DNA from 3 places in the Planococcus sp. 11815 genome. Region 2 is predicted to be linked to each of the others. Evidence: a T-box and tRNA genes for the amino acid it is inferred to sense, from the RefSeq annotation. Region 2 holds a T-box; the other regions hold tRNA genes.
The links. A T-box is a leader RNA that pairs with one kind of tRNA and senses whether it is charged. The one in region 2 lies ahead of serS (serine--tRNA ligase), so its partner is inferred to be a tRNA-Ser.

Region 1 (4,508 bases), 1.2 Mb from region 2:
TTCTGCTTTACGCTATCTCTGCTGTATTAGGGCTTTATATTGCAGCTTCTACCAGTTGGTGGCTATTGGCGGTTGGTGGCATTGGTATGCTAGTCGGTTATTTTTATACCGGTGGGCCATACCCGATTGCTTACACGCCATTAGGTGAATTGTTTTCAGGATTGTTCATGGGCTTCCTCATAGTAATCGTCGCTTTTTATATCCAAGCAGAAACGATCACCTCCACCGCTGTTATGTTAGCTGTACCCAGCACATTGCTCGTAGCAGCAATTATGATGGCCAATAACATCCGCGATATGGTCGGAGATAAAAAAAGCGGGCGGCGCACTTTAGCGATCCTAGCCGGCCGACCGGCTGCAGTAACAACTTTCATGTGGTTCTTTATTTTGTCTTATGCTTGGATTATTTTATTGGTGTTGCTCGGTATTGTTACACCCTGGGCTTTATTGGTGCTACTAAGTGTTATTAAGCCCCTGAAAGTAATTATGACTTTTAAGCGCTACACTGAGCCTCTACAAGTAATGCCTGCCATGAAAGACACGGGAATCACGAACACTTTGTTCAGCTTCCTGCTAGCAATCGGTCTACTAGTAGATTATTTTTTATCTTAAATACCTAAAAGCTGATGGCTCATTGCCATCAGCTTTTTATTATTGAAATAGCTATGAGAAGTCTCATTTAAAATAAGAGTGGTGAAAATTTCTCGGTTGCGATATATTGTATCTAATATATTTTAAAGGGGTTTTCCTATGAAACCAATTTTATTAGGTCTTGCAGGAGCAATGTTTTTTGCAGTCACATTTATTGTTAATGCATTAATGGAGGCACAAGGAGGCCATTGGGTATGGAGCGCGTCCCTGCGTTACCTATTTATGATTCCTTTCCTCTTATTAATTGTCATGCTTAGGGGAAACTTGCTTCCGCTCCTCCACGAAATGAAAAAACATAAGGTGAAATGGTTATTGTGGAGTTTCATAGGATTCGGTCTTTTTTACGCTCCCTTGTGTTTTGCAGCAGCATATTCCCCAGGATGGCTAATAGCCGGAACTTGGCAATTTACAATCATCGCTGGAACTTTACTGGCACCTCTTTTTTTAGTTAAAATTCATGTATCCGGCCAAACTATTATGCATAGACAACACATTCCGATCAAAGGCTTATTGTTTTCAACGATTATTTTAGCTGGGATAGCCCTTCTTCAACTTGACCACTTAACTAATGTTACTATTTCCACGTTGCTACTCGGGTTAATACCCGTTTTGATAGCAGCTTTTGCCTACCCACTTGGAAATCGGAAAATGATGGAGGTTTGCGAAGGTCGTCTAGATGCATATCAACGCGTGCTTGGAATGACGATTGCCAGTCTCCCGCTTTGGTTGGTTCTCTCTATTTATGGTTTCTCGACAACTGGGTTGCCTTCTAACTCTCAAATTTATCAATCTTTGATAGTTGCCATCAGTTCAGGAGTAGTAGCGACTGTTCTATTCTTTATGGCGACCGATATGGTCAGAAACAACATGTCAAAGCTTGCTGCAGTTGAAGCCACGCAATCTATGGAAGTTATATTTGCATTAATAGGTGAATTTTTTCTTTTAAGCATCGCATTTCCTTCCCCAATAGCATTAATTGGCTTAACCATGGTAATACTAGGAATGGCAATACACAGTTTCGCTTCACACAATGAACAAAAATTAGAAAAAGAAAAAAGCGTCATGCATATGAATGCATGACGCTTTTTAATATGACCCCTACGGGATTCGAACCCGTGTTACCGCCGTGAAAGGGCGGTGTCTTAACCGCTTGACCAAGGGGCCAAATACTGGCGGAGAAGGAGGGATTTGAACCCTCGCGCCGGTGTTACCGACCTACACCCTTAGCAGGGGCGCCTCTTCAGCCACTTGAGTACTTCCCCAGTATGGCTCCGAAGGTAGGACTCGAACCTACGACCATCGCATTAACAGTGCGGTGCTCTACCACTGAGCTACTTCGGAACAATGGTGGGCCTAAGTGGACTCGAACCACCGACCTCACGCTTATCAGGCGTGCGCTCTAACCAGCTGAGCTATAGGCCCATTATTGGAGCGGGTGAAGGGAATCGAACCCTCATCATCAGCTTGGAAGGCTGAGGTTTTACCACTAAACTACACCCGCAATATGGTGGGTCAGGACGGAATCGAACCGCCGACACTTAGAGCTTCAATCTAATGCTCTACCGACTGAGCTACTGACCCACATATTTATAAAAATGGCGGTCCCGACCGGGATCGAACCGGCGATCTCCTGCGTGACAGGCAGGCATGTTAACCGCTACACCACGGGACCATTTGGTTGCGGGGGCAGGATTTGAACCTGCGACCTTTGGGTTATGAGCCCAACGAGCTACCGAACTGCTCCACCCCGCGATAATTATATTGAAGAAAAATTGTCCACACATTTTTTAAAGATGGAGGAGGAAGAGGGATTCGAACCCCCGCGGGATTTGACTCCCCTGTCGGTTTTCAAGACCGATCCCTTCAGCCAAACTTGGGTATTCCTCCGTGATAAATATTAAATGGTGGACCTTGCAGGACTCGAACCTGCGACCGGACGGTTATGAGCCGTCTGCTCTAACCAACTGAGCTAAAGGTCCTAAAAAAGTGGCGGCAGAGGGGATCGAACCCCCGACCTTACGGGTATGAACCGTACGCTCTAGCCAGCTGAGCTACGCCGCCAGGATCTTTAAATTGTATAGTTGGTGGAGCCTAGCGGGATCGAACCGCTGACCTCCTGCGTGCAAGGCAGGCGCTCTCCCAGCTGAGCTAAGGCCCCATAAAGTGGTCGGGAAGACAGGATTCGAACCTGCGACCCCTTGGTCCCAAACCAAGTGCTCTACCAAGCTGAGCTACTTCCCGACTAAATAGGATGATGACAAAAATATGGCGCGCCCGAGAGGACTCGAACCTCTAACCGCTTGATTCGTAGTCAAGTACTCTATCCAATTGAGCTACGGGCGCATAATATAAAATTTGATAAAACAGTTGGTGCCGAGGACCGGAATCGAACCGGTACGGTAGTCACCTACCGCAGGATTTTAAGTCCTGTGCGTCTGCCAGTTCCGCCACCCCGGCGGGGCATTGGACAGATAAAAAATTGGAGCGGAAGACGGGGGTCGAACCCGCGACCTCCACCTTGGCAAGGTGGCGTTCTACCACTGAACTACTTCCGCTTGGTGCGGGTGAAGGGAGTCGAACCCCCACGCCCGAAGGCGCTAGATCCTAAGTCTAGTGCGTCTGCCAGTTCCGCCACACCCGCGTGGCAATTATGAAATTAAAATGGTGAGCCATGAAGGATTCGAACCTTCGACCCTCTGATTAAAAGTCAGATGCTCTACCAACTGAGCTAATGGCTCAAACATGAGTGGTGCCGGAGAAAGGACTTGAACCCTCAACCTACTGATTACAAGTCAGTTGCTCTACCAGTTGAGCTACTCCGGCATGGAGTAAAAATGGTGGAGGATGACGGGATCGAACCGCCGACCCTCTGCTTGTAAGGCAGATGCTCTCCCAGCTGAGCTAATCCTCCGTATGTATGCCCAGCGACGTCCTACTCTCACAGGGGGAAACCCCCAACTACCATCGGCGCAAAAGAGCTTAACTTCCGTGTTCGGGATGGGAACGGGTGTGGCCTCTTTGCCATCATCACTGGACTATAAGGTTTTTGAAAGACAAGTCTTATTATACCAACTCTGGCGAGTTTTACAAGTCTTTTTTTTGCCCGGAGGCAAAAATTCTTGTTCTTTCAAAACCGGATAAATCGACATTGGAAACGCATGTTCAGTTTGTTGGTTAAGTCCTCGATCGATTAGTATTCGTCAGCTGCACGTGTCGCCACGCTTCCACCCCGAACCTATCTACCTCATCGTCTTTGAGGGATCTTACTTGCTTGCGCAATGGGAAATCTCATCTTGAGGGGGGCTTCGTGCTTAGATGCTTTCAGCACTTATCCCGGCCACACATAGCTACCCAGCGATGCTCTTGGCAGAACAACTGGTACACCAGCGGTGTGTCCATCCCGGTCCTCTCGTACTAAGGACAGCTCCTCTCAAATTTCCTGCGCCCGCGACGGATAGGGACCGAACTGTCTCACGACGTTCTGAACCCAGCTCGCGTACCGCTTTAATGGGCGAACAGCCCAACCCTTGGGACCGACTACAGCCCCAGGATGCGATGAGCCGACATCGAGGTGCCAAACCTCCCCGTCGATGTGGACTCTTGGGGGAGATAAGCCTGTTATCCCCGGGGTAGCTTTTATCCGTTGAGCGATGGCCCTTCCATGCGGAACCACCGGATCACTAAGTCCGTCTTTCGACCCTGCTCGACCTGTCCGTCTCGCAGTCAAGCTCCCTTGTGCCTTTACACTCTGCGAATGATTTCCAACCATTCTGAGGGAACCTTTGAGCGCCTCCGTTACTCTTTAGGAGGCGACCGCCCCAGTCAAACTGCCCGCCTGACACTGTCTCCCAAGCCGCT
Region 2 (4,508 bases):
AACAGCCTTGGCGGCAGCACGAGATAGGCAATGCGCAACGAGGGCATGATTGATTTGGAGAAAGTACTGATATAGATGACCCGACCGCCGACGTCCATGCTTTGGAGGGCAGGAATCGGCTGGCTCGTGTAGCGGAATTCACTGTCGTAATCGTCTTCGATGATATAGCGTTCGGGACTTGCGGCTGCCCAGTTCAATAGCTGTGCGCGGCGTGTGGCGCTTAAAATCGAGCCTGTCGGGAATTGGTGGGACGGGGTGACGTAGGCGATGTCGACGCCGGTTTTGTCGAGTTCCTGCACATCGATGCCGTCTTCATCGACTGCAATCGGGAAGGCCTGTCTGTCATCGTGTTCGAAAATGCTATGGGTTAAGGCATATCCAGGGTTTTCAAAGCCGAAGCTCAAGTTTTTATCGAAGAGCCGGATCAGCAATGGCATCAATTGTTCGGTCCCGGATCCGACGATGATTTGTTCGGGTTTGCACACGACACCGCGGGATTGGTATAAATAACGGGCGATTTCAGCGCGCAGCGACTCGTCTCCCTGCGGATGGCCAGCGAGCAGGAGTTCATGGTTTTCTTCATCGATCACTTCGCGTGCCGTTTTGCGCCATGTCGGGAATGGGAATGAACGGGTATCGATGCGCGCTGGGTTAAAGTCATATACATAAGTGGGTTTTGGTACATCGCGGATAGCTGTTTCTTCTTGAGGCAGATCCAAATAAGCCAGTTCTTCCACCGGCATCGTGAAAAATCCTTTTCGAGGGCGTGGTTCAATAAAACCTTCTGCGACTAATTGGGAATAGGCCAGTTCGACGGTGGTCTGGCTGATCTGCAGATAATCCGCCAGTTTGCGCTTGCTCGGCAGCTTGGTATCGACCGCAATTTTACCGGCCGTGATGGCGGTGCGGATTTCTCGATAAAGCTGCTTATATAGTGGTGTGGTTGATTGTTTTTGTAATTGGAACATGAGCATATCCATTGGGGTTCCTCCAACTGACCTTTTAAATTAACGTAAACTGAGTCTTTTTATATGGTCACAGTTTATTATACTGGAAACAACCAACAAAAGGGAGGAATTTTCAGATGAGTGAAAAAGGCACAGATCGAGTGAAGCGTGGAATGGCAGAAATGCAAAAAGGCGGCGTTATCATGGACGTGGTCAATGCAGAACAGGCGAAAATTGCAGAAGCGGCAGGGGCGACGGCTGTCATGGCGCTTGAGCGCGTTCCATCCGATATCCGCAAAGAAGGCGGCGTTGCCCGTATGGCGGACCCGCGCATCACGGAAGAAGTGATGAATGCCGTATCAATTCCGGTCATGGCAAAAGCGCGTATCGGCCACATTACAGAAGCACGCGTGCTAGAAGCGATGGGCGTCGATTATATCGACGAAAGCGAAGTGCTGACACCGGCGGATGAGGAATTTCACTTGCTGAAAAATGATTACACGGTGCCGTTCGTCTGTGGCTGCCGCAATATCGGGGAAGCGGCACGACGCATCGGAGAAGGGGCATCGATGCTGCGCACGAAAGGCGAACCGGGCACAGGAAATATCGTCGAAGCAGTGCGCCATTTGCGCCAAGTGAATGCCGAAGTGCGCAATATTGTTGCAATGGGCGAAGACGAACTGATGACAGCCGCGAGAGACTTAGGTGCGTCTTATGATTTTTTGAGAGAAGTGAAATTGCTCGGCCGTTTGCCGGTCGTCAACTTTGCTGCAGGGGGCATCGCGACGCCAGCGGATGCAGCGCTCATGATGGAACTTGGGGCGGATGGCGTTTTTGTCGGATCCGGCATCTTTAAATCCGACCAGCCGGAACGTTTTGCGCGTGCCATCGTAGAAGCGACGGCTCATTATCAGGATTATGCGTTGATCGCGAAACTGTCGAAAGATCTTGGGCCGGCAATGAAAGGCTTGGAAATGGCGACAATCGGTGCGGCGGACCGCATGCAGGAAAGAAGCTGGTAATTATGAAAATCGGTGTATTGGCACTGCAAGGAGCGGTGCGTGAACATGTACAGGCGATTCAGGCATGCGGCGCGGAAGCTGTCGTGGTGAAGAAAGCAGCTGAGTTGGCGGAACTTGATGGGTTGGTGCTGCCGGGAGGCGAAAGCACGGCGATGCGCCGTTTAATTGACCGTGCGGAGTTGATGGAACCATTAAGAGAATTTGCTGATTCTGGAAAGCCGATGTTCGGCACTTGTGCAGGGCTCGTGCTGCTGGCAAAAGAAATTGATGGGCATGAAGCTGCGCATCTCGGTGTCATGGACATGACCGTGGCGCGCAATTCATTCGGCAGGCAAGTGGACAGTTTTGAAGCGGATCTGGATATTGTGGGAATTGACGCGCCGTTTCCAGCAGTGTTTATCCGTGCGCCGCATATCGTGCGTGCTAGTAAGGATGTGGAAGTCTTGTGTGAATATGAAGGGCGCATTGTGTTGGCTCGGAGCGGGCCGTTCCTTGGCTGTTCATTCCATCCGGAACTGACCGGTGACCACCGGCTGATGCAGCTGTTTTTGGACATGGTGGAAAACAGGGAACTCTTGCCAACCGCAGCGCACTATAGTAAAATATGAATAATTTCAAAGAAGAAACGTTGATGGGAATAGTAAAGCGCAGTTTTTCTAGAAGAGAGCCGGTGGTTGGTGCAAACCGGCGTCAAACGCGTTTGAATCCACCCCGGAGTTGCATGGCGATGAGCCAGTGCCGGTTTTAATGCCGTTATGTGATGAAGAGGATTGGCCTTTTGCCGATCAATCAGGGTGGCAACGCGGGTAGCTCTCGTCCCTTTACCAGGGGACGGGGGCTATTTTTGCGTTGTTTTTTCTTATTTGACGAATACTTAAGGAGGAATTTCTATGTTGGATATCCGTTTTGTACGGGAAAATTTTGAACAAGTGAAAACGAAGCTCGGAAAGCGCGGGGAAGACATTTCCGTACTCGATGATTTCGGGGCGCTCGACCAGAAGCGTCGTGAACTGATCGTCCAGACCGAGAAATTGAAAGCGGAGCGCAACGAAGCGTCCCAGCAGATCGCTGTCATGAAGCGCAACAAGGAAAATGCGGACGAGGCGATCGCGAAAACACGCGAAGTCGGCGACCAGATCAAAGCGATCGACGATGAGCTGCGCGAAGTGGAAGAAAAACTTGACTACATCATGATGCGCGTGCCGAACATTCCGCACGACAGCGTGCCGTTCGGCGATTCTGAAGACGATAATGAAGAAATCCGTACATGGGGCGAAAAGCCGGAGTTTGGCTTTGAAGCGAAGCCGCATTGGGACATCGCGACCGATTTGAACATCGTCGATTTCGAGCGTGCCGCGAAAGTGACGGGCAGCCGTTTCGTGTTCTACCGCGGGCTTGGCGCACGCCTTGAGCGTGCACTCATCAATTTCATGATGGACCTTCACCAGGAGGAGCATGGCTACGAGGAAATGCTGCCGCCATATATGGTCAACCGCGAAAGCTTGACGGGCACCGGGCAATTGCCGAAATTCGAGGAAGATGCGTTCTTGATCGAGAAGGAAGATTATTTCCTCATCCCGACTTCTGAAGTGCCGGTGACGAACTTCTACCGTGATGATATTTTAACGGCGGATATGCTGCCGCAAGCTTTCGCTTCTTACAGCGCGAATTTCCGCTCTGAAGCGGGTTCTGCAGGACGCGATACGCGTGGCTTGATCCGTCAGCATCAATTCAATAAAGTTGAGCTGGTGCGCTTTGTGAAACCGGAAGATTCTTATGACGAGCTTGAGAAACTGACGGGCCATGCAGAAAAAGTGTTGCAGCTGTTGGGCCTTCCATACCGCGTCTTGAAGATGTGCACGGCAGACCTTGGCTTTACTGCAGCGAAGAAGTACGATATTGAAGTATGGATTCCGACGCAGGAGACGTACCGTGAAATTTCTTCTTGCTCAAACTTTGAAGATTTCCAGGCGCGCCGCGCGAACATCAAGTTCCGCCGCGAAGCGAAAGGCAAGCCGGAATTCGTCCATACGCTAAACGGCAGCGGACTCGCTGTCGGGCGGACTGTGGCGGCATTGCTTGAGAACTACCAGCAGGAAGATGGCTCTGTTGCCATTCCTGAAGTCTTGCAACCTTATATGGGCGGAAAAACGACGATCCGCTGAACGAAAAGACCCGAATGGATTTCGGGTCTTTTTTTTTGCAGTAAACGGGTAAACAATAAGAAACGTGAAAGGAGCGGTTCAAATGCAAGAAGTGGAATTTCACTTGATTGAAACCAATGGCATTCGCCTGCACGCAGCGGTAGCAGGACCGGAAGATGGGGAACTTGTGGTATTGCTTCACGGATTTCCGGAATTTTCCTATGGCTTCCATCACCAAATGGAAGAATTGGCCGCCTCGGGTTATCGAGTCGTCGTACCGGATCAGCGCGGCTATCATTTGAGCGATAAGCCGGAACAAATAGAAGACTACACGATTAATAAGCTAAGCGATGATATTGCCGGTTTGATTGAAGCATTCGGGGAAACTTCGGCGA
Region 3 (4,508 bases), 1.0 Mb from region 2:
ATACATTGCTTGGCAGAGCAATGAAAATGATACCGGCGGTCGGGGTCGAACCGACACTCCCGTGAAGGAACGGGATTTTGAGTCCCGCGCGTCTGCCAATTCCGCCACGCCGGCAAAATTGAATCCAGAAACAATTATTCATTGCTTTCAGGAACATTTATTATTATATTAGTAAACCGATTATTTTGCAAGGGGTTATTAGCTATTTTTTTAAAAAAATCTTTGCTGTATACAACTGCAAATCATTCGTATAAATAAAGAAAAAAACTCTGACTATAAAAGTCAGAGTTTTAAGCTTTCATCACTTGGCAGAGTGATGATCATTTGATACCGGCGGTCGGGGTCGAACCGACACTCCCGTGAAGGAACGGGATTTTGAGTCCCGCGCGTCTGCCAATTCCGCCACGCCGGCAAAATAGTTTGGAGGCGGCAACCGGACTCGAACCGGTGGTAAGGGTGTTGCAGACCCATGCCTTACCGCTTGGCTATGCCGCCTAGATAATGGAGCGGAAGACGGGGGTCGAACCCGCGACCTCCACCTTGGCAAGGTGGCGTTCTACCACTGAACTACTTCCGCTAAAGCTGGGGTACCTGGATTCGAACCAGGGCATGACGGGATCAAAACCCGTTGCCTTACCGCTTGGCTATACCCCAATAATACTGGGGCGGACGAGGGGAATTGAACCCCCGAGTGCCGGAATCACAATCCGGTGCGTTAACCACTTCGCCACGACCGCCACGCTATTATTATGTATGATATTAAAATTTCAAGAAAACATGGGGCGGACGAGGGGAATTGAACCCCCGAGTGCCGGAATCACAATCCGGTGCGTTAACCACTTCGCCACGACCGCCAACATAATATTTAAAAAAATGGCAGGGGCAGTAGGAATCGAACCCACATCGGAGGTTTTGGAGACCTCTGTTCTACCGTTAAACTATGCCCCTAAAAACTGGTGGTGGGGGGCAGATTCGAACTGCCGAACCCGAAGGAGCGGATTTACAGTCCGCCGCGTTTAGCCACTTCGCTACCCCACCTAATGGTGCCGGAGAAAGGACTTGAACCCTCAACCTACTGATTACAAGTCAGTTGCTCTACCAGTTGAGCTACTCCGGCATGGAGAAAAAATATGGTGGGTCAGGACGGAATCGAACCGCCGACACTTAGAGCTTCAATCTAATGCTCTACCGACTGAGCTACTGACCCATATTAATTAATAAAAATGGCGGTCCCGACCGGGATCGAACCGGCGATCTCCTGCGTGACAGGCAGGCATGTTAACCGCTACACCACGGGACCATTTGGTTGCGGGGGCAGGATTTGAACCTGCGACCTTTGGGTTATGAGCCCAACGAGCTACCGAACTGCTCCACCCCGCGATAATATTAAAGTTTCCTTCTATTTTATATGCATGAAAGAAATGGTGGAGGATGACGGGATCGAACCGCCGACCCTCTGCTTGTAAGGCAGATGCTCTCCCAGCTGAGCTAATCCTCCATTGAATGGTGACCCCTACGGGATTCGAACCCGTGTTACCGCCGTGAAAGGGCGGTGTCTTAACCGCTTGACCAAGGGGCCTTTATTTTGAGCTTAAGATACTGGCGGAGAGCAAGGGATTCGAACCCTTGAGACGGTTGCCCGCCTACATGATTTCCAATCATGCTCCTTCGGCCACTCGGACAGCTCTCCATAATTGGCTCCGAAGGTAGGACTCGAACCTACGACCATCGCATTAACAGTGCGGTGCTCTACCACTGAGCTACTTCGGAATAATAACCAGACTAGCGACGTCCTACTCTCGCAGGGGGAAACCCCCAACTACCATCGGCGCAAAAGAGCTTAACTTCCGTGTTCGGGATGGGAACGGGTGTGACCTCTTTGCCATCATCACTAGACTGTATTAATTTGAAAGACAAGATTTATTATATCAATAATACCGATTATTTCAAGTATTTTTTTAAAAATAATATCTTATTCTTTCAAAACTGGATAAATCGACATTGGAAACGCATGTTCAGTTTGTTGGTTAAGTCCTCGATCGATTAGTATTCGTCAGCTGCACGTGTCACCACGCTTCCACCCCGAACCTATCTACCTCATCGTCTTTGAGGGATCTTACTTGCTTGCGCAATGGGAAATCTCATCTTGAGGGGGGCTTCGTGCTTAGATGCTTTCAGCACTTATCCCGGCCACACATAGCTACCCAGCGATGCTCTTGGCAGAACAACTGGTACACCAGCGGTGTGTCCATCCCGGTCCTCTCGTACTAAGGACAGCTCCTCTCAAATTTCCTGCGCCCGCGACGGATAGGGACCGAACTGTCTCACGACGTTCTGAACCCAGCTCGCGTACCGCTTTAATGGGCGAACAGCCCAACCCTTGGGACCGACTACAGCCCCAGGATGCGATGAGCCGACATCGAGGTGCCAAACCTCCCCGTCGATGTGGACTCTTGGGGGAGATAAGCCTGTTATCCCCGGGGTAGCTTTTATCCGTTGAGCGATGGCCCTTCCATGCGGAACCACCGGATCACTAAGTCCGTCTTTCGACCCTGCTCGACCTGTCCGTCTCGCAGTCAAGCTCCCTTGTGCCTTTACACTCTGCGAATGATTTCCAACCATTCTGAGGGAACCTTTGAGCGCCTCCGTTACTCTTTAGGAGGCGACCGCCCCAGTCAAACTGCCCGCCTGACACTGTCTCCCAAGCCGCTAAGGCTTGTGGGTTAGAAGTTCAATACAACCAGGGTAGTATCCCACCGACGCCTCCCCCGAAGCTGGCGCTCCGGGTTCTCTGGCTCCTACCTATCCTGTACAAGTTGCACCAAAATTCAATATCAGGCTACAGTAAAGCTCCACGGGGTCTTTCCGTCCTGTCGCGGGTAACCTGCATCTTCACAGGTACTATAATTTCACCGAGTCTCTCGTTGAGACAGTGCCCAGATCGTTACGCCTTTCGTGCGGGTCGGAACTTACCCGACAAGGAATTTCGCTACCTTAGGACCGTTATAGTTACGGCCGCCGTTTACTGGGGCTTCGGTTCGCACCTTCGCTTGCGCTAAGCACTCCCCTTAACCTTCCAGCACCGGGCAGGCGTCAGCCCCTATACGTCACCTTACGGTTTTGCAGAGACCTGTGTTTTTGCTAAACAGTCGCCTGGGCCTATTCACTGCGGCTCTCTCGGGCTATTCACCCTACCAGAGCACCCCTTCTCCCGAAGTTACGGGGTCATTTTGCCGAGTTCCTTAACGAGAGTTCACTCGCTCACCTTAGAATTCTCTTCTCGCCTACCTGTGTCGGTTTGCGGTACGGGCACCTCCCGCCTCGCTAGAGGCTTTTCTTGGCAGTGTGAAATCAGGGACTCTGAGGTTAAACCTCTTGCCATCACTGCTTGATGTACATAGAAACGGGATTTGCCTCGTTTCTCATCTCACAACTTGGACGTGCACAACCAACGGCACGCTCACCCTATCCTTCTGCGTCCCCCCATTACTCAAACGGCGGGGAGGTGGTACAGGAATATCAACCTGTTGTCCATCGTCTACGCCTATCGGCCTCGACTTAGGTCCCGACTAACCCTGAGCGGACGAGCCTTCCTCAGGAAACCTTAGGCATTCGGTGGACGGGATTCTCACCCGTCTTTCGTTACTCATACCGGCATTCTCACTTCTAAGCGCTCCACCAGTCCTTCCGGTCTGACTTCAACGCCCTTAGAACGCTCTCCTACCACGGACATCTACGATGTCCATCCACAGCTTCGGTAATCCGTTTAGCCCCGGTACATTTTCGGCGCAGTGTCACTCGACCAGTGAGCTATTACGCACTCTTTAAATGATGGCTGCTTCTAAGCCAACATCCTGGTTGTCTAAGCAACGCCACATCCTTTTCCACTTAACGGATATTTGGGGACCTTAGCTGGTGGTCTGGGCTGTTTCCCTCTTGACTACGGATCTTATCACTCGCAGTCTGACTCCCAAGCATAAATCACTGGCATTCGGAGTTTGTCTGAATTCGGTAACCCGGGATGGGCCCCTAGTCCAAACAGTGCTCTACCTCCAGGATTCTCTTCTTGAGGCTAGCCCTAAAGCTATTTCGGAGAGAACCAGCTATCTCCAGGTTCGATTGGAATTTCTCCGCTACCCACACCTCATCCCCGCACTTTTCAACGTGCGTGGGTTCGGGCCTCCAGTAAGTGTTACCTTACCTTCACCCTGGACATGGGTAGATCACCTGGTTTCGGGTCTACAACTGCATACTCACTCGCCCTATTCAGACTCGCTTTCGCTGCGGCTCCGGCTTCTCACCTTAACCTTGCATGCAATCGTAACTCGCCGGTTCATTCTACAAAAGGCACGCTATCACCCATTAACGGGCTCTAACTACTTGTAGGCACACGGTTTCAGGATCTATTTCACTCCCCTTCCGGGGTGCTTTTCACCTTTCCCTCACGGTACTGGTTCACTATCGGTCACTAGGGAGTATTTAGCCTTGGGAGATGGTCCTCCCGGATT

Region 1: it has a tRNA-Ser gene. The T-box ahead of serS (serine--tRNA ligase) is inferred to sense a tRNA for this amino acid. The anticodon was not compared.
Region 3: it has a tRNA-Ser gene. The T-box ahead of serS (serine--tRNA ligase) is inferred to sense a tRNA for this amino acid. The anticodon was not compared.

What each region holds. Positions count from the first base shown of each region.
Region 1 is NZ_CP096991.1:1,235,448-1,239,955, reverse strand. It holds gene M1Q06_RS06390 (1,4-dihydroxy-2-naphthoate polyprenyltransferase) at 1-611, shown strand, start outside; gene M1Q06_RS06385 (DMT family transporter) at 750-1,730, shown strand; tRNA gene M1Q06_RS06380 (tRNA-Glu) at 1,743-1,814, opposite strand; tRNA gene M1Q06_RS06375 (tRNA-Ser) at 1,821-1,912, opposite strand; tRNA gene M1Q06_RS06370 (tRNA-Asn) at 1,917-1,991, opposite strand; tRNA gene M1Q06_RS06365 (tRNA-Ile) at 1,996-2,072, opposite strand; tRNA gene M1Q06_RS06360 (tRNA-Gly) at 2,078-2,151, opposite strand; tRNA gene M1Q06_RS06355 (tRNA-Phe) at 2,156-2,231, opposite strand; tRNA gene M1Q06_RS06350 (tRNA-Asp) at 2,247-2,322, opposite strand; tRNA gene M1Q06_RS06345 (tRNA-Met) at 2,326-2,402, opposite strand; tRNA gene M1Q06_RS06340 (tRNA-Ser) at 2,445-2,537, opposite strand; tRNA gene M1Q06_RS06335 (tRNA-Ile) at 2,553-2,629, opposite strand; tRNA gene M1Q06_RS06330 (tRNA-Met) at 2,638-2,711, opposite strand; tRNA gene M1Q06_RS06325 (tRNA-Ala) at 2,733-2,808, opposite strand; tRNA gene M1Q06_RS06320 (tRNA-Pro) at 2,815-2,891, opposite strand; tRNA gene M1Q06_RS06315 (tRNA-Arg) at 2,917-2,993, opposite strand; tRNA gene M1Q06_RS06310 (tRNA-Leu) at 3,019-3,107, opposite strand; tRNA gene M1Q06_RS06305 (tRNA-Gly) at 3,131-3,205, opposite strand; tRNA gene M1Q06_RS06300 (tRNA-Leu) at 3,207-3,291, opposite strand; tRNA gene M1Q06_RS06295 (tRNA-Lys) at 3,313-3,388, opposite strand; tRNA gene M1Q06_RS06290 (tRNA-Thr) at 3,398-3,473, opposite strand; tRNA gene M1Q06_RS06285 (tRNA-Val) at 3,486-3,561, opposite strand; rRNA gene rrf (5S ribosomal RNA) at 3,570-3,685, opposite strand; rRNA gene M1Q06_RS06275 (23S ribosomal RNA) at 3,821-4,508, opposite strand, start outside.
Region 2 is NZ_CP096991.1:18,081-22,588, forward strand. It holds gene M1Q06_RS00070 (PLP-dependent aminotransferase family protein) at 1-980, opposite strand, end outside; gene pdxS (pyridoxal 5'-phosphate synthase lyase subunit PdxS) at 1,085-1,969, shown strand; gene pdxT (pyridoxal 5'-phosphate synthase glutaminase subunit PdxT) at 1,972-2,577, shown strand; T-box leader at 2,589-2,793, shown strand; gene serS (serine--tRNA ligase) at 2,860-4,134, shown strand; gene M1Q06_RS00090 (alpha/beta fold hydrolase) at 4,217-4,508, shown strand, end outside.
Region 3 is NZ_CP096991.1:1,050,219-1,054,726, reverse strand. It holds tRNA gene M1Q06_RS05380 (tRNA-Leu) at 31-114, opposite strand; tRNA gene M1Q06_RS05375 (tRNA-Leu) at 329-412, opposite strand; tRNA gene M1Q06_RS05370 (tRNA-Cys) at 422-495, opposite strand; tRNA gene M1Q06_RS05365 (tRNA-Gly) at 503-577, opposite strand; tRNA gene M1Q06_RS05360 (tRNA-Gln) at 583-654, opposite strand; tRNA gene M1Q06_RS05355 (tRNA-His) at 662-737, opposite strand; tRNA gene M1Q06_RS05350 (tRNA-His) at 779-854, opposite strand; tRNA gene M1Q06_RS05345 (tRNA-Trp) at 875-948, opposite strand; tRNA gene M1Q06_RS05340 (tRNA-Tyr) at 955-1,038, opposite strand; tRNA gene M1Q06_RS05335 (tRNA-Thr) at 1,042-1,117, opposite strand; tRNA gene M1Q06_RS05330 (tRNA-Phe) at 1,132-1,207, opposite strand; tRNA gene M1Q06_RS05325 (tRNA-Asp) at 1,225-1,300, opposite strand; tRNA gene M1Q06_RS05320 (tRNA-Met) at 1,304-1,380, opposite strand; tRNA gene M1Q06_RS05315 (tRNA-Val) at 1,423-1,498, opposite strand; tRNA gene M1Q06_RS05310 (tRNA-Glu) at 1,505-1,579, opposite strand; tRNA gene M1Q06_RS05305 (tRNA-Ser) at 1,601-1,690, opposite strand; tRNA gene M1Q06_RS05300 (tRNA-Asn) at 1,696-1,770, opposite strand; rRNA gene rrf (5S ribosomal RNA) at 1,781-1,896, opposite strand; rRNA gene M1Q06_RS05290 (23S ribosomal RNA) at 2,024-4,508, opposite strand, start outside.